Regions from separate parts of the Metabacillus sediminilitoris genome, predicted to be linked through region 2. Evidence: riboswitches for the same ligand, from Rfam matches in the RefSeq annotation. Region 2 holds a riboswitch; each other region holds the start of a gene.
What was found. Region 2 has a riboswitch for S-adenosylmethionine ahead of GMB29_RS17735 (phosphoadenylyl-sulfate reductase). Riboswitches for the same ligand answer to the same signal wherever they lie in the genome.

Region 1 (5,463 bases), 2.8 Mb from region 2:
TTTAATTCTCCTATTAATCTATCGCTTTTTTCTATGCTTGTCAGCACCTCTTGCTTTTGAGCATCAGAAGGTGTAATTGAAAAATTGTTTAAGCCTTGTTTTGTTGTTTGGAACTCGCCGGCAAGCTTTTCGATATTTAATAGAACCGGCACTTGGTCTTTGTTCGATGATTGGATCGAAAGCATATTAATAATGATAAATGCAACAATCAAGATAGCCAATACTAATACAGTAACAGAATTAATAAGTAGTTTTTTCTTTATTGTCATAATGCCCTCCTAGCTGCCACTCGATAGTTTTTCTTTCCAGTCTTCAATCATTTGCAATTGTTCTTGTGTGTATTCTTTTACTCTAAGTGGCGCTAAGTCGACTCCATTATCCTGTATACCTAGAATAACGTTGCCCTTAGGTACTTCACCATCTTTGACAAGCTGTTCTGCAAGTTGGTACAATGCCACATCAACATTCTTTAACATTGATGTAATAACTGCTTTTTCTGCATAATAATATTGATCGCTATCAACACCGATTGCAAAGACTTGATTCTTTTGCGCTTCTTTCAGCATACCGACACCTGTAAATCCAGCTGCTGCATATAAAACATCCACGTCATGACGAATCATATCCCTGGCAATTTTAGCTCCTAATTGATCATTTCCAAAATTACCAGCATAGGTAATCTCTATTGAAATATCTGGTTTGACTGCTTTTGCACCTTCAACAAAGCCCTCTTCAAACTTTTTAATTAGCGGAACTTCGTCTCCGCCAATAAATCCAAGCTTATTCGTTTTCGTTGATATTGCGGCAACCACACCTGCTAAATAGCTGCCTTGATCTTCTTTAAATGTAATAGACGTTATGTTATTAAGTTCTGAAACAGCGTCTATGAGAATAAATTGCTGTTTCGGAAATCGTTTTGCCACCTTTTCAAGGTCAGCCTGAACCATAAAACCTAGACCAACAACAATGTCATTGCCATCTTTCACTAAGTCTACTAACCCTTTTTCATATGTACCTGGTTCTTGAAGCTCGCGATAATCAAATACAATGCCTAATTCATCTCTTGCTTTTACAAGTCCATGAAAAGCTGAATCACTAAACGATTGATCTCCTAACCCTACATCTGAGAGCATAATACCTATTTTCACTTTTTCATCTACTTTACTTGCCACTTCTTGTTGTGAGCATCCAGTAATGACAAGGATCAAACAAAAAAATAATATCGATATTATTTTTTTACAATACATTTTAAAACCTCACTTTATATTTCTTTATACTTTCAATGTATTTATCGGCATGATTCTTTTCTATTTCATCATTATGTCAAAATAATTTTTTCAAAAGACTATTTTCGCATACTTTGTTGCTTTTCAATTACATTTACACGAATAACCTGGATTGATTTCCGCCCGCGGGTACTCGCATTCCGCGGGCGGTCTCAGGAGCCTCCTCAGTGCTTTTGCACTTCCAGGGTCTCCTAAGGCACACTTCTCCCGCAGGAGTCTCGCATATTTACAACAATCAACAGCTGTTCGTATTTTTTACTTACCAACAATCTTTACGAAAAGAGCCTCAAAATCATTTTCCAAGGAGACAAAAACCACATAAATATAGTTGTATCATCTACGAATGCCAGGCGAGACCTTGAGAGTTAAATCAGAAATATGTTTCTTAATAAAAAAACGGCCCTCACTTCTTAAGCAGAAATGAAAACCGTTTTGATTTATTTACTTATGAGTCAGACTGTTCATTAAAATACGTCCAGCCCTCTTTTTGATAAACTCTACCTTGCTTCATTAAATGACCAAGTGCTCGTTTAAATGCTGCTTTACTCAATTGAAATCGTTCTTTAATATCTTCTGCATCACTTTTATCGGAAAAAGGCATGGCACCGCCTCTTTCTTGCATGTAAGCATATATTCTTTCTGCATCAACGCTTAATGCCTCATGCTTACGTGGTAGTAGGGATACATTGACAGTACCATCTTCCTTTACATCAATTACACGTCCTGTCACTGTCTCCCCTAATCGCGGTTCAACCGTTCGCTGTGATGAATGAATAAAACCCTTATACCCTTCCTCTGTCAAAATAAAAGATCCGGCAACGATCATTCGGTACACAGTTCCTGTCACTTCTTTATTAAATACTGCTCGATCAGCATCTTTAAAGTATGGTTCAACAATTTCCTCTGTGGCCAGCCTTACAAAGAATCGGCCATTTTTCGATACTTTCAAAGTACAAAAAAGCTTGTCACCTGCTTCAGGCCATACTTCTCTTAAATATGGAAGATGATCTTTCGCAACAAGTGCATCCTTGCTTAACCCAATGTTAACAAATGCCCCCATGTCATCTACTACATCTACTACTTCGACCCAAGCATATGTATCCTCTGTTATAAGCGGTTTTTTCATGGTCGCATATAACCTGTCCTCAGCATCTAATACGAAAAAGACTTCAAGCTTCTCCCCTACCTCTATTTCACCAACGACTTCATTATTATGTAAAAGTACACGTTCATTTCCATCCGTTAAAAAATAGCCATAATCGACTTTTTCATCTATTGTTAATGTTGCAAAAGTTCCTGGCATCATAAAATTGTCATCTATCCTTTCTTCTACCATTCTTTAGTATGTTTCGTTCAAATAAATAGTGTTTAACTATAACATAGTTACCCTCTATTAGCGAATCGCTTAACAATCACGTTGTAAATAGTTGTGATCATTGTTTTATTTTACTATAATCTAACCATATTATATACGTAATGGAGGATGATTATGGCGAAAGATAGTTCATTTGATATCGTTTCAAAAATTGAATTTCCAGAAGTAACAAATGCAATCAGTATTGCCCTGAAAGAAATTGCAACACGTTATGACTTTAAAGGAAGTAAAAGCAATATTTCATTAGAAAAAGAAGAGCTTGTTTTAGTGTCTGATGATGAATATAAGCTTGACCAATTAAAAGACGTCTTACTTTCAAAATTAATTAAACGTAATGTACCAATAAAAAATATTTCGTACAAAAAGATTGAAAATGCTTCAGGCGGTACTGTTCGCCAAAGAGCCGAATTAGTTTCGGGCATTGATAAGGATAATGCGAAAAAAATCAACACGATCATTAAAAATAAAGGATTAAAAGTGAAAACACAAATTCAGGATGATCAAATCCGTGTAACAGGAAAAAGCAGAGATGACCTTCAGGCAGTAATCGCTGCAATTAGGGAAGCAGATTTACCAATAGATGTTCAGTTCATTAACTATCGATAAAGCAAACACGGAGTGCCTTGTTCAGCATGGCCATATATAAGAATCCCTGGACTTCGCTAAACGTCAAAGAACCCAAAGACAGTTTCTACAACACTATTGCAGAAACTGTCTTTTTTAAGATTGCCCTTAAAAAAACGAAAAATGAATGTAAATTTAACCAAAATATCATTTACCTATTGATATTTTTCAAAATATTAGATAAATTAGGTGTAATACATTTTTAGAAATGCGCAAGCGATTTGTTAAAGAACAATTTTAAAATACGTTAATTTCATATCTTATCAAGAGAAGCTGAGGGACTGGCCCAATGACGCTTCAGCAACCGGTCAATTTCGAGTGTAGGTTTGGTGTATTGAGTGTTTTAAACACTGCATCTTCCTCCTCCAAAGGCCAAGGTGCTAATTCCAGTCAAGCATAGTCGATGCTTGAAAGATAAGGAGAAGCTTAGAATCATTCAGCCTTCTTCAAAAGAAGGCTTTTTTATTTGAATGAATAGGAACGGGAACTGCTAACATTTTATGAAGTCGACAAGATTGGTTCATGGCATAAATTCAAGGAAGGCTTGCTCGTTCCACCCTTTAATTACACACATATTTACTCGATCGGAGGCTTTTTTTATGAGCTTTTTAGAAGACCTTAAAAGTAAGATATTAATTGGAGACGGTGCGATGGGAACAATGCTATATTCCCACGGTGTTGATCGTTGCTTTGAAGAATTAAATCTATCTAAACCTGATGATGTAATACACGTGCATGAGGCATATATTCAAGCTGGTGCAAATCTCATCCAAACAAATACTTATGGGGCAAATGATATAAAACTCTCTCGTTATGGGCTAGAGGATGAAATTAGACAAATTAACAAACAAGCTGTTGAAATCGCTAAACGTGCAGCTGCAGGATCAACATATGTTTTCGGAACGATCGGCGGTGTTCGAGCATTTAAGAAAAGTGCTCACACTCTTGAAGAAATAAAACGAAACTTTAGAGAACAGCTATTTGTCTTATTAAATGAAGATGTTGATGGATTATTGCTAGAAACCTATTATGATTTTGACGAACTGAAAACTGTCTTGCAAATAGCTCGTAAAGAAACGAATAAACCAATCATCACAAATGTTTCCCTTCATGAGCCAGGTGTATTACAAGACGGCACAACAGTAAAACAAGCCTTTTTAACACTTGAAGAACTTGGAGCAAATGTTATTGGTTTAAACTGCCGTTTAGGACCGTATCATATGCTTCAAGCTCTAGAGGAGGTACCGCTCCTAGAACATGCTTATCTCTCTGTATTTCCGAATAGCAGTCTGCCAGCATTAAATGAAGGACGACTCGAGTATGAATCAGATGAAGGATATTTTAAGGAGAGTGCTTTAAAGTTTAGAGAGCAAGGTGCTAGACTTATCGGCGGCTGCTGTGGAACAACGCCTAAACATATAAAAGCAATGGCTGAAGCAGTCTCACATTTAGCCCCAATTACAGATAAAAAAGTGAAAATTCCGAAAGAAATTCACATTCAATCGACGTCAGCAGACAAAGACACTCTTGCTCCGCTACAAGAGATTGTTAAGGAAAAACGCTCTGTCATTGTTGAGCTTGATCCGCCAAAAAAGCTTGGAATGAGTATATTTCTCGAAGGTGCACAGGCTCTGCATGATGCTGGTATTGATGCACTCACACTTGCTGATAACTCCCTTGCTTCACCACGTATTAGCAATTTAGCAGCAGGATTGCTTGCAAGGGAAAAAACGAATGCACGAACCTTAATTCATATTACATGTCGTGACCGAAACTTAATTGGCTTACAATCTCATTTAATGGGCTTACACACATTAGGCCTTTCAGATGTATTAGCGATTACTGGTGATCCATCTAAGATTGGAGATTTCCCTGGTGCTACATCTGTTTATGATGTATCATCCTTTGATTTAATCAGTTTAATCAAACAGTTTAATGAGGGTGTTTCCTATTCGGGTAAACCATTAGGTGCAAAAACAAATTTCTCAGTTGCCGCTGCGTTTAATCCAAATGTTCGCCATTTAGACAAGGCTGTTGTACGACTTGAGAAAAAAATTGCCTGTGGTGCTGATTATTTTATTTCACAACCGCTCTATTCAAATGAACAAATTGTTCATGTATATGAAGCAACTCGAAATCTAAAAGCACCGATTTATATCGGAATTATGCCACTAACAT
Region 2 (5,463 bases):
AACCTCACATTCATCTAATGAACATTTCACATACACTTCAAAAAATTCATTCTCTGAAAGGATGTCTTTCACTTGTTGTCTATCTTCGCGAAATGGAGAAATAAACGCTGTTATCACGATTTGACCGCTATCAACAAATAATTTTGACACTTCACCGATTCGGCGAATGTTTTCTTTACGATCCTCATCAGTAAAACCTAAATCTTTATTTAAACCGTGTCTTATGTTATCCCCATCAAGGACATATGTTTGAATATTAGCTTCAAATAAATATCTCGCTAATGCGTTTGCGAGAGTTGATTTCCCTGATCCTGAAAGACCTGTAAACCATAATACATAACTTTGATAGTTATTTTTTTTTCGTCTTTCTTCCTTTGTAACTGATGCTTCATGCCAAACAATATTTTTAGCCACGTAAATGACCCCCTTATGAGTTTACAGTTTTTCCCATGCCTTTAATCAAGATTTCAACAACTTCTTTACGGCTGAATGTACTTGGAGGTACTTCTCCATTTCGTAGCATTGCTCTTACCTTTGTACCTGATAAAATAACATGATCTTCTTTACCATGTGGGCAAGTTTTTGAAGAAGCCATTGCTTCACATTTTGTGCAATAAAAACTATGCTCAAAAAATAACGGTGTAATTCCTAATTCATCTGCTGTAAAGTTAGAGAATATTTTTTGTGCATCATAAGTTCCATAGTAATCACCCACACCTGCATGGTCTCTTCCAACAATAAAATGTGTACATCCATAATTTTTACGCACCATTGCATGGAAAATGGCTTCACGTGGACCAGCATAACGCATTGCAGCTGGGAAAACACCTAAATGAACGCGATCCTTTGGATAATAATTTTCTAATAATATTTCATAGCTTTCCATACGAATATGTGCCGGAATGTCATCTGACTTAGTTTCACCAACTAATGGATTTAAGAATAGACCATCAACCGTTTCTAAAGCTGTTTTTTGGATATATTCGTGTGCGCGATGAACTGGGTTTCTTGTTTGGAATCCTACAATTGTTTTCCAGTTTAAGTCAGCGAATTTTTTTCTAGTTTCACTTGGGTCTAAATAATAATTTGCAAATTTCTTTTCAGGACGTTTTACAAGTGAAATTTCACCACCAACATACACATTTCCACGTTCAAACATTTTTTTCACACCTGGATGAGCAAGATCATCCGTACGGAATACGTTGATTGCTTCTTTTTGTTTATCAGGTGTAAAAATATCTGAAATTGTGATTGTACCGTATGTAACATTCTCAGCTACAAGACGGACCTCTTCACCAATTGTTAAAGATGCAGCTTTTTCTTCTGAAACAGGTAAAGTTATCGGGATACTCCAAACAGAGCCATTTGATAATTTCATCGTTTCAACAACAGAATCATAATCTTTTTGTGATAAAAAACCTTTAATTGGACTATAAGCACCAATTGCGATTAGTTCTAAGTCACTAAGAGCAATTGCATCTAGCTCAATTTCTTTTTCAACGTGTGAAACATTTGCACCTAAAAATAATTTTTGAATTAATTTTCCTCCGTGTGGAAGTAAACTCATTTTTAATAGCCTCCAATTCTGATAAAAACGATATTTAATAGGAATTATATTTAAATTCCCCCACCCTCTTCGTGAACAGTACGTCTTTCTTGTCTACTAGCCTTCATTAAACTTATTGTACCAAGTGTTGCAATCAACAGGCTTCCTAATACAAAGATCGTATATAAATCACTTGTAATAAATAACTTAACTAAGAAATAAGACATGGTTAACGATATAAGTGGAGAAATCAACCAAACCATTAACATATTTTTGACGATCTTTTGTTGAAATACATTTGCACCAGATTTCGCGATTCCTATCCCTAGTATAGAAGATGTTGTGATTTGAGTAAGTGGTACTGGAATTCCAAAAATTGATGCAATCGTAACAAGAGTTGCTCCAGTACCTGAAATTAGTATCCCCTCAATTTTTGAAAAGTTGGTGATCTTCTTACCATTTGTTTCAAGTACTCGACGACCTAAGAAAAGTGCACCAATTGCAACAAAGATACCGCCAATAATCGTTCCTTTCGTTACCGATAGCAGTCCAGCACTTACTAATGGTCCAACGGAATTTGCAACATTGTTCATTCCTGCGGAAAATGCTTCAAAGCAACCAGCAAACACTAGAAGATAAGTAACGATCTTCCCTTCTAAAGAATATTTTTCTGCTAATTTAAAGGCATGAAACAATTTTATAAAAATAATTGCAATCACAAATGCAACGATTGGTACGATGATCCAAAACATGACAATCCATAATAAACTATCGATGTATAATGCTTTATAAGCAATACCAACTCCAACTACAGATCCAACAGTTACTTCACTTGTAGAAAGAGGAATACCTAATAAATTAGCTAAAAAAAGTGAAATCGTTGCTGAAAAAAGTATAATAACAACAATTTTGATTGTAATAAATGATGATGGGATGATTCCAGAACTTATCGTTTTGACAACTTCCCCCCCACCAATTACGGCTCCTAAAAAAACGAAAATTGCACATAAGATAAGAGCATTTCTAGGGCGTAAAATCGCCCCTGATCCGTATGCTACTCCCATCGAAGCAGCTGCACCACTTGCACCAATATTCATCGCGAAAAAAAAGCTGATGATGATTGCAATTATCTCTAACATCATTTATTTCCTCCTATTGATGGAGGCCGCATTCTGTTTTCATTTGCCCCGACCATCTGCCAGATCTTAAATCATTTTCATTAAATATTGGTTTTGTACAATGAAAGCAACCAATGCTAGGATATCCTCTATCATGTAAAGGATTGTAGATTAAGTCATTTTTATGAACATATCTCCATACATCTTTCCACGTCCAATGAATTAACGGGCAAACCTTTACTGAATGAAAGCGTTCATCCTTGTTGATATAGTTTACATGTTTTCTTGTTTCTGATTGTTCCCGTCTAAGACCGGAAATCCATGCCGTAGCACCTTGCAATGTTTCGTTTAAAGGAATAATTTTTCTTATATTACAGCATTTATTTGGATCGGTTTCCCAAAGCTTATCACCATAGCTTTCAGCTTGTTCTTCTAATGTAAGTTTTGGTTTTTTTAATTCAATATTTAATGACGGGTATTTTTCTTTCACTTTATCGATTAATTCATATGTTTCCTTAAAGTGAACATCAGTATCTAAAAACACAATTTTCGCATCAGGTTTTACTTTTGAAATTAAATCGATTAATACAATTCCTTCAATTCCAAAGCTACAAGCATAAACAACATCTTCACCGTAGTGATCATATGCCCAATTCAATACATTTAGGGCACCCTTATACTTATCATCTACTATAAAATCTTCACTCGGTTCTGTCCAACTCTCATAAGTTAGCAAAATATTCACCTCTTCTTTTTATTACTTATTTTTAAAAACCAGTTATTCATACGTTAATAGTCGGATTTATAATGTTAACCTACCAATCATGAATGATATACTGTATTTTCTTGTTAACAAATGGAGTTATATGCCAAATGTTTCGATCCAAGTTTTTCCTCAAACAAACTAACGATTGATTATATTATTAATCGATAAAAAGCCTTCAACTTGAAGACTATTAGGGACGATCTACCCTTATCTTCCAAATTGGAATTGCTTTGGCTGGAATTAGCACCTTGCTAAATAGCAGGTTGCTGGGCTTCAATGGGCCAGTTCCCTTCACCACTCTTGATAAGAAATATGCTGTTGATTCAAAATTTTAACACAATTCCCTCAAAAGTCAACCCGACTTTACTTATCGGATTAATATTTTTTTCATTTATTTTATATATTTTTCACATTTAGATTATTTTTTAAAATACACTTATACTTATTAGGTATTTTTCTTATATATATATACATCAACCCATTCAAATGTACATAAATAATAGTTCCGTTAAAATATTTTTCATCAAAACAGCAATTCTATGTGTAATTCGCTATCCTATTCTTTCTATTCTTCATTTTATAAATTTCACACTCATAATATAAGTTATTATGTAGCTTCTATTCCGAAGTCTTAAAAACCCTTAAAAAGATACCATCAAAGTCACACAGCATGTTAAGGAGATCTGTTTCGATATTTTCAATACATTTGTTTACTTCTTCCTTGGACATGGCTATAGGGTTAAACCGGCCCTTTATATGATGGAGGATGGCTCGGCTCCTACGGGAACAGTTTTGATACTTTCGTCAACTATCGTGTAGTTTATGATTCCTAATTTCCTAATAAAAAGGGTTTTATGGCAGAAAAAACAGAAAAGCCATATCCTATTTACTTGCTAGAATACAGCTTTTGATTTCAATATACCTATGTATAGTTTGTATCTACTTTATTTAGCTCAAGGCACCTTGTTCTGCATGGTGTTTTGAAATTCATGAATCCAAAACAAAAAACCTTTTATTCAAGTGTTTTAATTACCAGAGGCAGTCCAAGGTATCCAAAGCCTTACTTAATTTTCTAACCAACCCTCTGATGCAGGATTTTCTCTCCACATTTTTAGTTTGGTAAGATCTTGTTCATTTACATAGCCTTCTTGTACAGCTACATCAAGAAGAGTATTATAATCACATAATGATTTTGCTTCCACATTAGCCTTGGCTAATTTTTCCTCACCGGCAGATAAGCCATACGTGAAGATTGAAACGATACCTAACACTTCACAGCCCGCTTCACGTAGTGCTTCAACAGCAGTAATTGCACTACCGCCAGTTGAAATTAAATCTTCAATTACTACAACCTTTTGATTTTCCAGCACTTGACCTTCAATCTGATTTCCTTTTCCGTGTCCTTTAGCCTTGCTTCGAACATAGCACATAGGTAAATTTAATTGATCACTTACCCAAGCAGCATGCGGAATACCAGCTGTTGCTGTACCTGCAACAACCTCGACTTCTGGAAAGTGATTTCTTATTAATTCAGAAAGACCCTCTGCTATTTGCTTACGAATCTCAGGAAATGATAGTGTTAAACGATTATCACAATAAATCGGCGATTTCATACCGCTTGACCATGTGAACGGTTCATTTGGTTGGAGATAGACTGCTTTGATTTCTAATAGGTGTTTTGCAATATCTTGTTTCATTCCACTATTTCCTCCCAAGCTTTTTTTACATGTAAGTATGCTTCATATGGATTTTTTTGTTTAGTAATGCTACGTCCGACTACTATTGCTGTAGAGCCTAGTCGACGAGCTAATTCCGGAGTGGCAATTCGTGTTTGATCATCTGCAGAATCATTCTTCATCCGAATTCCAGGAGTTACCTTAATGAATGTAGAGCCAAGATGTTCTTGTAATGCTTCCACCTCATGTGTCGAGCAAACAACACCATCTAAGCCGCTTTCATGTGCCATTTTTGCATAATGAAGCACAATATGATTGATTTCTTTATTAATTAATAGTTCATCTTGTACCATTTGT
Region 3 (5,463 bases), 550 kb from region 2:
CTCGATATTAAATTTGGCGATCCAGCCAGTAACTATTTGCAAGTAGAAGAAAAAATTGCTTCTGCTGTTGAAAGTCAAAATCCAACGATTATTGTCCTCCCAGAGCTTTGGACAACAGGCTATGACCTGACGAGACTTGATGAAATTGCTGATGATGAAGGAAAAACAACAAAACAATTTCTAAGTAAACTAGCAAAAAAATATAAAGTAAGCATTGTTGGCGGCTCTGTTGCTAAAAAAACGTACGAAAGCGTAACGAACACAATGTACATCATCAATAATCAAGGTGAGGTTGTTCATGAATATAGCAAACTTCACCTATTCAAATTGATGGATGAACACCATTATTTAGCGGCTGGAAATAAAAAAGGATTATTTAAAATTGATGGTGTGAACAGTGCTGGTGTCATTTGCTATGACATTCGATTTCCTGAATGGATTCGCGCACATATGACACAAGGAGCAGAAATTCTATTTGTTGTGGCTGAATGGCCTTTGCCAAGACTACATCATTGGAGGACACTACTAATTAGCCGTGCCATTGAAAATCAATGTTATGTTGTTGCTTGTAATCGTGCAGGTTTAGACCCTAATAATGAATTTGCCGGACATTCGATGATCATCGATCCTTGGGGAACGGTAATCGCTGAGGCTGATGAAACAGCTGGATCCATAACTGCCGAAATTGATGTTAAAACAGTGAAAAAAGTACGAAATCAAATTCCAGTATTCGCAGACCGATTGCCAGAATTTTATGATTGATTTCTAAATTTTTTATTGACAACACTAAATAATCATTGATAACATGCTAATCAAGGTTCTATTATTCTTAAAATCTAAAATGTTCTGAAATTACGGAATATACAAAGCATTACTTTCATTTCAGAACGATATAATCTCTTATCAAGAGTTGGCAGAGGGACTTGGCCCAATGACGCCGCAGCAACCGACCATATCAACATTGGAAACTAAGTGTTTATTCACGAAGACTTCCAATTGGCACGGTGCTAATTCCATCAGAAAGACATTCCTTTCTGACAGATAAGAGGTGCGAAGCTAAGTCTTCAAGCCTCTTTCATCCGAAAGAGGCTTTTCTTATTTCCAAAGAAAAGCCTCCAAAGAAATAAAGCATTAGTTCTTTGATCTGCCTACTATATATGACGATTTCTCGCATTAATTGCACTGGACCGTCATGTCACGAGCTTAACTGCTGATGCTTTCATGTCACATCTGATCTAAATCAAAAATACTATTATCTTCTTACATGAGGACATTATTTTTTGGAGGTTATTACTATGAGTACTGTCAAATCATCTATTTACAAACCATTAACTGAAAGCGAAGCTATCGCTTTAGCAAAACGCCTGCAGCTTTTTACAGAAAATAGCAACTTAACATGTAAAGAAATTGGTGATGGAAATTTAAATCTTGTCTTTAAGATTACAGATACTGATAATGGAAACGGAATAATCATTAAACAAGCACTTCCATATGCAAAAGTCGTAGGGGAAAGCTGGCCATTAACATTAGACAGAGCACGTATTGAAGCACATGCCTTATTAAAACAAAGTGAATTTGTGCCACAATTTGTACCAAAGGTTTATTATACAGATGAACAGCTAGCCATAACCATTATGGAAGACTTATCACATCTCCAAATCGCCCGTGCTGCTCTAATTGAAGGAAAAGAATTGCCTTTGCTCTCAACACATATTGGAGAATTTCTAGCAAAAACATTATTTTACACATCAGATTATGCCGTAAATCAACATTTTAAAAAATCATTAGTGAAGCAGTTTATTAACCCAGATCTATGTAAAATTACGGAAGATCTTGTTTTCACAGATCCGTTCTTTAACCACGATACAAATAACTTTGAACAAGAACTTGGTCAAGATGTTGAACGCATTTGGCAGGATCAAGAGTTAAAATTAGCTGTTGCAAAGCTAAAACAAAAATTCCTAACCAAAGCAGAAGCACTACTTCATGGTGATTTACATACAGGAAGTATTTTTGCAGATGAAAACGAAACAAAAGTCATTGATCCAGAATTTGCTTATTTTGGTCCAATCGGCTTCGATGTTGGTCAGGTATTTGGAAACTTCCTTTTAAATGCCTTTTCTCGTAATGCTGAAAATCAAGAAGTCTTATTTACTCATATTGAAACAACATGGAATGTATTTGTTAAAGAATTTTCAAAAGCATGGAAAAATGATGCTGCAGAAATATTTGCTAAAACAGAAGGCTATTTAGAGGATGTATTGTCAGAAATTTTCGAAGAAGCAGTCGGCTTTGCCGGATGTGAAATCATCCGTCGCACAATTGGTCTTGCACATGTCGCAGATCTTGATACATTACAACCATTTGACAAAAAAATCTCTACTAAGCAGCTTGCTTTATCAGTAGGCAGCGAGCTTATTAAAAATCAAAAAGCGATCAAAAATCCTTGTCAATTCAAGGAATATGTAAAGCAAACGGTAAGCAATTAATTATCATTTAATATTAGTAAAAAGGAGTTTAATCTTCATGGCATCGACAAATTTAGCGATTCCCCGTTCTGTTATCTGGAATGAGGAATCTATCTCACTATTAAATCAGCAAAAAATTCCGCACGTAACGGAATACCTTGAATTAACTACGATAAAAGACGTTTGGGAAGCAATTCAATCCTTGAAGGTAAGAGGTGCCCCTGCAATCGGTATCACAGCGGCATTTGGCCTCGCATTATCAGCATTACAGGATATATCTGAAACCATTGTTGACTTTCAACGAAACATCAAGAAAAACAGAGATTATTTAGCAAGCTCTCGACCAACTGCAGTTAATCTAGTATGGGCATTAGATCGACTTGTAAATAGTATTTCTAACGTTCAATCCATTAATGAAGCGAAGACAACAATCGTCCATGAAGCAATCCAAATTCAAATTGAGGATGAAGAGGTATGTCGTTTAATTGGTGAACATGCTCTATCTGTGTTTCAGAAAGGCGATCGCGTGATGACCATTTGTAATGCAGGGTCTATTGCTACAGCTAAATACGGAACAGCATTAGCTCCATTTTACCTAGCAAAGGAAAAAAACGTTAACTTAAGTGTATATGCATGTGAAACCCGTCCAGTTCTACAAGGAGCACGTTTAACAACATGGGAGCTCATGCAAGCAGGGATTGATGTGACTCTAATTACTGACAATATGGCAGCACATACGATTAAATCAAAAAACATTTCCGCCATTATAGTTGGTGCTGATCGAATTGCAGCTAATGGTGATACTGCTAATAAAATTGGGACATTTAATTTAGCTCTTTTAGCAAAAGCATTTAACATTCCTTTTTACGTTGCAGCACCATTATCTACATTTGATCCTATGATTGAAAATGGTGACCTAATTCCGATCGAGGAACGTAATCCAGAAGAAGTGACAGAATTAAACGGTATTCGTGTTGCTCCAGAAGGTGTTAAAGTATTCAATCCTGCATTCGATGTGACCCCTAATCACTTAATCTCTGGGATTATTACTGAAAAAGGAATTTTATCTAATGACTATCAAAAAGAAATTTCTAAATTATTCTCTGCTTAATCCTTTATTCCAAAGAAAAAACCTTAGTCTACTCTTGACTAAGGTTTTTTTCTACAGATCTGACATGATTACACTAAAAGGATTTCGTCTTTTTCATTAAACTGTTTTTTTCAGCTTCCGTAAGAATATGAAGTTTAGAACATATAGAAGCATATAAGTAAATCTTTGTAGGACGATTTTTAAACAACATATACTTTGCCCCTTTCTTTACCATGCGCAACATTTTTCCCTTACTCAAATAGTATGTTTTGCAGACAAAAATGTGACAAGTATTCATCTTTTTTCAACCACTTAGTGATTAATCGGGAGTGTAATATGGAAGGCAGTGCCACTGCCGACTTCACTTTCAACCTCTACGATTCCTTTATGCTCTTCAATTATTTTGTAACTAACCATCAAGCCAAGACCTGTGCCACGTTCCTTTGTCGTATAAAATGGCTGACCTAACCTTTTAATCTTATCTTCAGGAATACCCAGGCCTCTATCAATAATGGAAACAATGAGATGTTTTTCATCTTTCCTCTTAATCTTAACATCAATTTGTCCGCCTTTTGGCATGACCTCAATCGCATTTTTTAAAATATTAATAAACACTTGCTTTAATTGATTTGGCTCACAATAGATTAATGGTAATTCTTGTTCTAAATATAGTTCCATTTGTACATTTACTAGTATTGCTTGCCCGTTTAGTAGATCGATGGTTTCCTTCATAATCGTGCCAATATCTTTCTTTAAATATTGAATTGCTTGAGGTCTAGCTAATATTAAAAATTCAGTAATAATGGATTCTATTCTATTTAATTCTGATGTTATGACATTAAAATACAAGGAATAGTCATCCTTTATACTACCCTCTAATAGTTGAATAAAGCCTTTTAATGCAGTCATTGGGTTTCGTATTTCATGAGCGATTCCTGCTGCAAGTTCACCAACAACATTTAATGTATCAGATTTTCTAAGCTGCTCCTCTAACTCTCTTTTTTCTGTGACATCCCGAAGTACTGCTAGATTCATATTCTCATTAATATTATTTTTCAAGGTAAATTCTAAAGTTTTTTCTTCGCCATTTTCAAATGTATACGAGATTTCTTGTAATTTCTCTTCCCAATCATTTGGATCAATTTCATCCTGCCTCATACCAGAAAATAATAGTTCAAAAAGTTTAAAGGATTTCAGATCATCGGATAATAAATTTAAAATCTTTCTTGCTGATGGGTTTGCATCAATCATTTCATACGAATTATTAAATAAAACGATGCCATCCATTGCCCCATCAAATATTTTACGAAATTTTTGTTCACTTTCCTGAAGGACCTTTACCATATGTTTTCGTTCGCTTACATTTCGGAAGATCGTTAAATGATGTTTTTCCAATATATTCATTTTAGAAGTAAATTCAAGCTCTTTGTTTTGTCCATTTGGCATATGAAAAAGTAACTCTTCTCGAATCGCACCTGTTTCCATGTACTCCCTTTTTACCTTGGCAAAGCTAGGAGATGTTTGATCAATAAAATCTAAGACATTTCTTGTCATAAGTTCTTCTTCAGATAATTCAAATGTTCTGCTTGCAGCATGATTCGCCTTGATAATTTGTCCATTGTTTTTCCAAATCATAATGGCATCGATTGCATTTTCAAATACTTCCCTAAACCGTTCTTCACTTTTGTATAGCTTCAATTCCATTGAACGCTTTTCGGTTATGTCCCTCACAATTGCCATATGTAAGCCATCTACGATATTTGAAGTCGTTGTAAATTCAAAAATTTTCTTAACGCCATTATTTAAAACAACCGGAAATTCTCTTGTTGCACTCCCATTTTCCTTAAGTACATTCCATAATTTTTTGATCTTATCATTATTTTGCTTTGATATAAAATCTTCGAG
Region 4 (5,463 bases), 560 kb from region 2:
TGCGAACATGGGGATGAATGCGGCGAAATTAAATCAACCGATTGGGACACTAAGTTTAGGTGAACGTACCCGAATCAAATTGACGAATATGCTAATTAATGAGTATGACTTATTAATTTTGGATGAACCAACAAACCATTTAGATTTAGCGAGTCGGGAACAATTAGAAGAAACATTAAGTAAGTTTGCAGGTACGATTATCATTGTGTCACATGATTATTATTTTATGAATAAGCTTTGTGATAAATTGCTTGTTATCGATCAATCCGAAATAAAGCGTTTTGAGATGAATCTCGAACAGTATGAGTTAAAAAAAGTACAGCAATCCAAGCCAAAAAGGCATGAAGTAGAAGAAGAGCTATTACGTGTCAATACTGAAATATCTGCGGTACTTGGTGAATTAAGTTTTTTAACAACCCACTCAGAAAAATACATGGAGCTTGATGCACGATTTAATTTGTTGGCAAAGCGAAAACAAGAATTATTAAAGCAACAAAAGAAAAATTAGATTTTTATCAAGTCTGTTTTCGCAAACTTTGTTGCTATTTACCAAGTAATGCGGTTTTGTTGATTGCAGTGAGAGGATGCTCGCTTTTTAGCGGGGCGGGCGGTGATCCTCCTCGGAGTAAACGCCTGCAGGAGTCTCGCAATCTGCTCCAATCAACTAGTTTTCGTTGTTAAGCAACAATCTCATAGAAAAAAGCCTTTATCAAATGTATATAACAAGTTTTCATTAACAATAAAAAACGAGGTGCAACAGATGAATCATTCTGTTTAACCTCGCCTTTTATTGTTTTTTATGCGTTTAATTCCGCTTTATCATACACTGGTACCCAGCCTTCAGTCGTAACGAAAATTCGAATAGCTACTACTTTTCGATCTTCCATTAAAGTGAAATAATGTCTTGTATTCTCTGGAACTGAGATTAAATCTCCCGGGCTTAATTCAACATCAAAAAACTGGCCATCTTTTGCTTGGATAACAAATACGCCATGTCCACTCACAATAAAACGTACTTCATCATCTGTATGGTGGTGTTCTTGTTGGAAGTTTGTTAATAATTGATCTAAATTCGGTGTGCTATCAGATAATGAAATGATATCTTGTGCTTTATAGCCGCGACGCTCAGAAATATCTGCTATTTCCGCTTTAAAAATTTCTAGGATTTCATTTTTTTCTTCATCGCTTAGATTGTAATTCTCTTGAAGATTTTCTGGTAACTTCGTAATATCCCATTGCTCGTAAATAACCTCTTGATCAGCAAGAAAGCTTGCAACTTCCTCTTGATTTGTGATTCTTTGTCCAGTTGCTTGAAAATGAATGTGTGCCATGATTTTTCCTCCTCATTTTTTGCTCTTTTTTATAGTTTTAATTATTTATTAGAAACAGCCTAAATATGTGTATTTAGCTGATTATCACGGACCTTAATTTATTTTATAGATTGATAAGCTAATAATTTTAAATGATATGAAAATAGAAATTCACTTGCCTCTAAATATTTTTTTGCTTCAAGTGCATTTCTTCCCCAAACCGTTATTCCATGATTTCTTATTAAAACCGCACCAGCATCCTCTTTCACATATTCTCCAAATTCTGCTGCCAATTTTGGAATATATGCATGATTGTGAATGATCGGGATTGTAAATTCCGCATCTTCTTCCCATAGTCCATAAGCTTTAATGATTTCTTGCCCTTTAAAGGTTATTCTGCCCTTATCACCATATAGCTCTGAGATCACATTATTATCAATTGTATGAACATGAAGACTGCAGCCCGCATTTGTTTTATTATAAACCTCAACATGTAAAAGAGTTTCTGCCGATGGCTTTAAATGAGTATTTTCAACAGGTTTCCCGTCTTTGTCAACAAGTAAAAAATCCTCGTTCGATTCTTTTGTTTTATCTTTACCACTTGCTGTTACGAGAAAGGTTAGCGGCTGTTGATCAACCTTAATGGCTAAATTTCCACTTGTACCAGGAAACCAATCTCTTTTTGCTAACACTCGTTTAATATCAGCAAGCTCTTCCCATCTAGATTCCTTTAGGCTCATGCTTGTACCTCCTGCTCTAGACTTTCCAACACGTCAATCACATCATAAAAGGTCGTAAATGGTTTATGAGGCAAATGTAATTCGATACTTTTGTCTAATAATAAATCTCTTGCGATGACAAAGTCTGCAAGCTTTGCAGCTTGTAAATCAGTAATGGAGTCACCTATGACTATTTTACGCTGGTTACTATTTGTCAGTTGTCTAATAATAGATGGTTTGCAGCAGCCGCAATCATTTTCACATGTATGATCACAGCTATGCGGCCAGCCAATTTTAATCTTTTCGTTCGTAAAGTCTGCTTTGTTGCAATAAATCTTATCCTTATCAATTAATCCTTCAAGCAACGGATAGACAAAGAAGTCAATCCCCCCGCTAACAATATATAAAGGGATATTTTTCTCTTTTGTATATCGAACAAAATCATGAAATCCCGACCGAATTTCTGCATGATGTAGAATATAGTCGACAATTTCATTTTTTGCTGAAGATGGCAGTAATTGAAACATCTTACCAACACCTTCACGAATTGAAACAGCCTGAGATAACACGCCATTTTTAAGCTCAACCCACTCAGGTGGTGCAAATTTTTTCATGATCGCAATGATATTATCTGTCTCGGTGATTGTGCCGTCAAAATCACAAATGATTACGCTATTTGTCATTTGTGCACCTCTTTGGCTCCCCATAGTTCAATCGCAAGTTTTAAATTTTCGTCAGACTCTGCAGCTTGTTTTAAGGAAATTCCAGATAATGTGGCATTAATTGCTGCACGGAATGCACGCCCTCCGCCAATTGCTCCATTTGGATGACCGTGAACACCACCGCCTGCATTTATAACAGAGTCGATCCCGAAGTCTTGGATAAGCAATGGTACAAGACCTGGGTGAATACCTGCAGAAGGTACTGGAAATGATTGTTTAATCGAGTCTTCCATTAGACAATTTTCTGCAATACCCAGCGCTACATCGCGCTCCAATGCAACACTTCCATACGGTGATGGAAATAATGAAAAATCAGCACCAGCTAATCGTAACAGCTTACCTAACAAGAGTGAGCTTGAAAAACCGTATAGGCTTGAAGCTGTTGTTGCTCCGCTTACGGCAGGATGTGCCATGATTGGAATCGAAATTTCCTTATCTTCTGCTAAGCTTTGTAACACATCAAGACCATATGCAAACACGTTAAACAGCAGGACATTTGCACCAAGTTCTACTGCTCGTTTTGCTTTATTCTTTAAGTCATATGTTTTTCCTGTTAAATTGACTGCATATAAAGCTTTATGACCAGTTTCATCAAATACATGTTGTAAAATTTCTTTTCCAGTTCGTATTCGTTTTTCAAAAGGTGTTAGTAGATTATCAAAGAGAATTTCATCGTCTTTAACAAGATCAACTCCGCCTAAAACTTGCTGTTCTAATTGATCTTTTAAATACGTAAGATCTCTCCCGATTACCCCTTTAAAAATGCTCATGAGTAATGGGCGGTCATATACACCTAATGTTTCACGAATTCCACCAACACCAAATGATGGACCAGGGAATGAAGATTTCACTTCTTCTGAAAACTCTAGGTCAATTAATTTTACTTCCCCATCAAGTGAAAGCTTACCAAAAACGGTTGTTAAAATAGCAGGAAGATCATGACTATAATTTAAGCTAGGATAGGCAATTTTAATTTTGCCTTTCGTTACTTTCTTTCCTAAATAGTGATTCGTCTTTTCACACTCTTCTAGTTCTGTTACTTCAATTACGCGGCCTTTATGGGCTTTTAATTGCTCTTGCTCGAGCAAAGGAAGATCTGTCCATGAGCCGACAGTTAATCCTAACGCAATCCCTTCTGCCTTTTTATGTAAATCACCTTTTGCATCATGAACGAGATAAGTTGCAATTACATCACTCACATTAAAACCTTCTTTCTTTTGTAAATCATTTACGTTTTCTGAATGTTCTCACATATTATTCGTATTTATTCTATCATTTCTAATCAATATATATCATTATCTATTTAACATTTTTTCACAAAGAAAAAGCCCCTCCGACACTAATAGATCGAAGGGGCTGTACCATGCATGTGCAACAAGCATATCTCCTTATCTATCAGCGAATGCTGCAAGAATTAGCACCGTGCTTACCCAAAGGTAAGTCGGTTGCCGGGCTTCATAGGGCTAGTCCCTCCACCTGCTCTTGATAAGAACGAAACGTTCATAAAGTTTTTTGAAATTTATATGAATTATGACAGATCCTATTTTTTTTGTCAATAACAATTATTTTAAAATAAGTTTAACGCTTTAATACGCTTTGCCGCTTCTACTAATCTTTCTTCAGAAGTCAACAAACCTAATCTTACGTACCCTTCCCCATAATCTCCAAAACCGTTTCCAGGTGCCATCACAACATGCGCTTTTTCCAACATATAATCAGAAAAAGCCTGTGACGATGCAAACTCCTTAGGAACTGGCAGCCACGCAAAAAACGAACCTGCTGGAGCTGTAACATCCCAGCCAATTTCACGAAAAGCATGTATCAAAACATTTCTTCGTGATTCATAAAGGGCATTAAGTTCTTCTACACATGTTTGAGGACTTAATAATGCATGTGCAGCGGCTTCTTGTATGGCACTAAAGACACTTACATACATGTGATCCTGTAAAAGATTCAGCGCCTCAATAACCGAAGGATTTCCGACCGCAAAACCAATTCTCCATCCAGCCATATTAAAGGTTTTTGAGAATGTATAAATTTCAATCCCTGTCTCCTTTGCACCTTCAGTTTCTAGAAAGCTTATTGGGCGTTTTCCATCAAAGCCAATCGCACCATAGGCAAAATCATGAACGACACAAATGTCATTTTGAGTAGCGAACTCCACAGTTTCCTGGAAGAATTCTGATGTTGCTGTTGCACCTGTTGGATTATTTGGATAGTTTAAAAACATAGCTTTTGCTTTTGCGACGACATCCTCCGGTAAGCGATTATAATCAGGCAAAAATTGATTTTCACGTTCAAGTGGCATCATTTCCATTTTTGCACGTGCCAGCTCAACACCTGACCAATAATCAGGGTAACCGGGATCTGGAACAAGGATAACATCGCCTGGATTTAACAAGCATTGTGGTACCTCTACAAGTCCAGCCTTTCCTCCAAATAGAATGGCAACTTCTTTAGCAGGATCGATTTTCACACTATATTCCCTTTCATAAAACGTTGCGATCGCTTCCTTCAAAAACTGTTGTCCCCGAAATGGGGAATATTTATGATATTCTGGGTTTTCAACTGCTTTCTGCATAGCCTCGATAATATGTTTTGGTGTAGGCTGATCAGGGTTACCTTGACCTAAGTTGATGACATCATAACCTTGTTCAACAATTTTATTAACTTTTGCTACTAAATTTGCAAAAAACTGTTTAGGTAATGTAT

Region 1: another riboswitch for S-adenosylmethionine. It lies ahead of GMB29_RS04725 (bifunctional homocysteine S-methyltransferase/methylenetetrahydrofolate reductase); the one in region 2 lies ahead of GMB29_RS17735 (phosphoadenylyl-sulfate reductase).
Region 3: another riboswitch for S-adenosylmethionine. It lies ahead of mtnK (S-methyl-5-thioribose kinase); the one in region 2 lies ahead of GMB29_RS17735 (phosphoadenylyl-sulfate reductase).
Region 4: another riboswitch for S-adenosylmethionine. It lies ahead of mtnW (2,3-diketo-5-methylthiopentyl-1-phosphate enolase); the one in region 2 lies ahead of GMB29_RS17735 (phosphoadenylyl-sulfate reductase).

The regions. Positions count from the first base shown of each region.
Region 1 covers NZ_CP046266.1:925,064-930,526, reverse strand. The annotation lists gene GMB29_RS04745 (methyl-accepting chemotaxis protein) at 1-269, opposite strand, end outside; gene GMB29_RS04740 (BMP family lipoprotein) at 279-1,247, opposite strand; gene GMB29_RS04735 (CvfB family protein) at 1,732-2,592, opposite strand; gene GMB29_RS04730 (YajQ family cyclic di-GMP-binding protein) at 2,776-3,267, shown strand; SAM riboswitch class I at 3,543-3,706, shown strand; gene GMB29_RS04725 (bifunctional homocysteine S-methyltransferase/methylenetetrahydrofolate reductase) at 3,885-5,463, shown strand, end outside.
Region 2 covers NZ_CP046266.1:3,707,028-3,712,490, forward strand. The annotation lists gene cysC (adenylyl-sulfate kinase) at 1-414, opposite strand, end outside; gene sat (sulfate adenylyltransferase) at 428-1,567, opposite strand; gene GMB29_RS17730 (sulfate permease) at 1,618-2,685, opposite strand; gene GMB29_RS17735 (phosphoadenylyl-sulfate reductase) at 2,699-3,400, opposite strand; SAM riboswitch class I at 3,635-3,740, opposite strand; gene pyrE (orotate phosphoribosyltransferase) at 4,495-5,127, opposite strand; gene pyrF (orotidine-5'-phosphate decarboxylase) at 5,124-5,463, opposite strand, start outside.
Region 3 covers NZ_CP046266.1:3,152,915-3,158,377, forward strand. The annotation lists gene GMB29_RS14945 (carbon-nitrogen family hydrolase) at 1-762, shown strand, start outside; SAM riboswitch class I at 898-1,048, shown strand; gene mtnK (S-methyl-5-thioribose kinase) at 1,296-2,489, shown strand; gene mtnA (S-methyl-5-thioribose-1-phosphate isomerase) at 2,527-3,579, shown strand; gene GMB29_RS14960 (PAS domain S-box protein) at 3,871-5,463, opposite strand, start outside.
Region 4 covers NZ_CP046266.1:3,147,288-3,152,750, forward strand. The annotation lists gene abc-f (ribosomal protection-like ABC-F family protein) at 1-508, shown strand, start outside; gene GMB29_RS14920 (1,2-dihydroxy-3-keto-5-methylthiopentene dioxygenase) at 798-1,331, opposite strand; gene GMB29_RS14925 (methylthioribulose 1-phosphate dehydratase) at 1,430-2,050, opposite strand; gene GMB29_RS14930 (2-hydroxy-3-keto-5-methylthiopentenyl-1-phosphate phosphatase) at 2,047-2,712, opposite strand; gene mtnW (2,3-diketo-5-methylthiopentyl-1-phosphate enolase) at 2,709-3,950, opposite strand; SAM riboswitch class I at 4,137-4,243, opposite strand; gene GMB29_RS14940 (pyridoxal phosphate-dependent aminotransferase) at 4,319-5,463, opposite strand, start outside.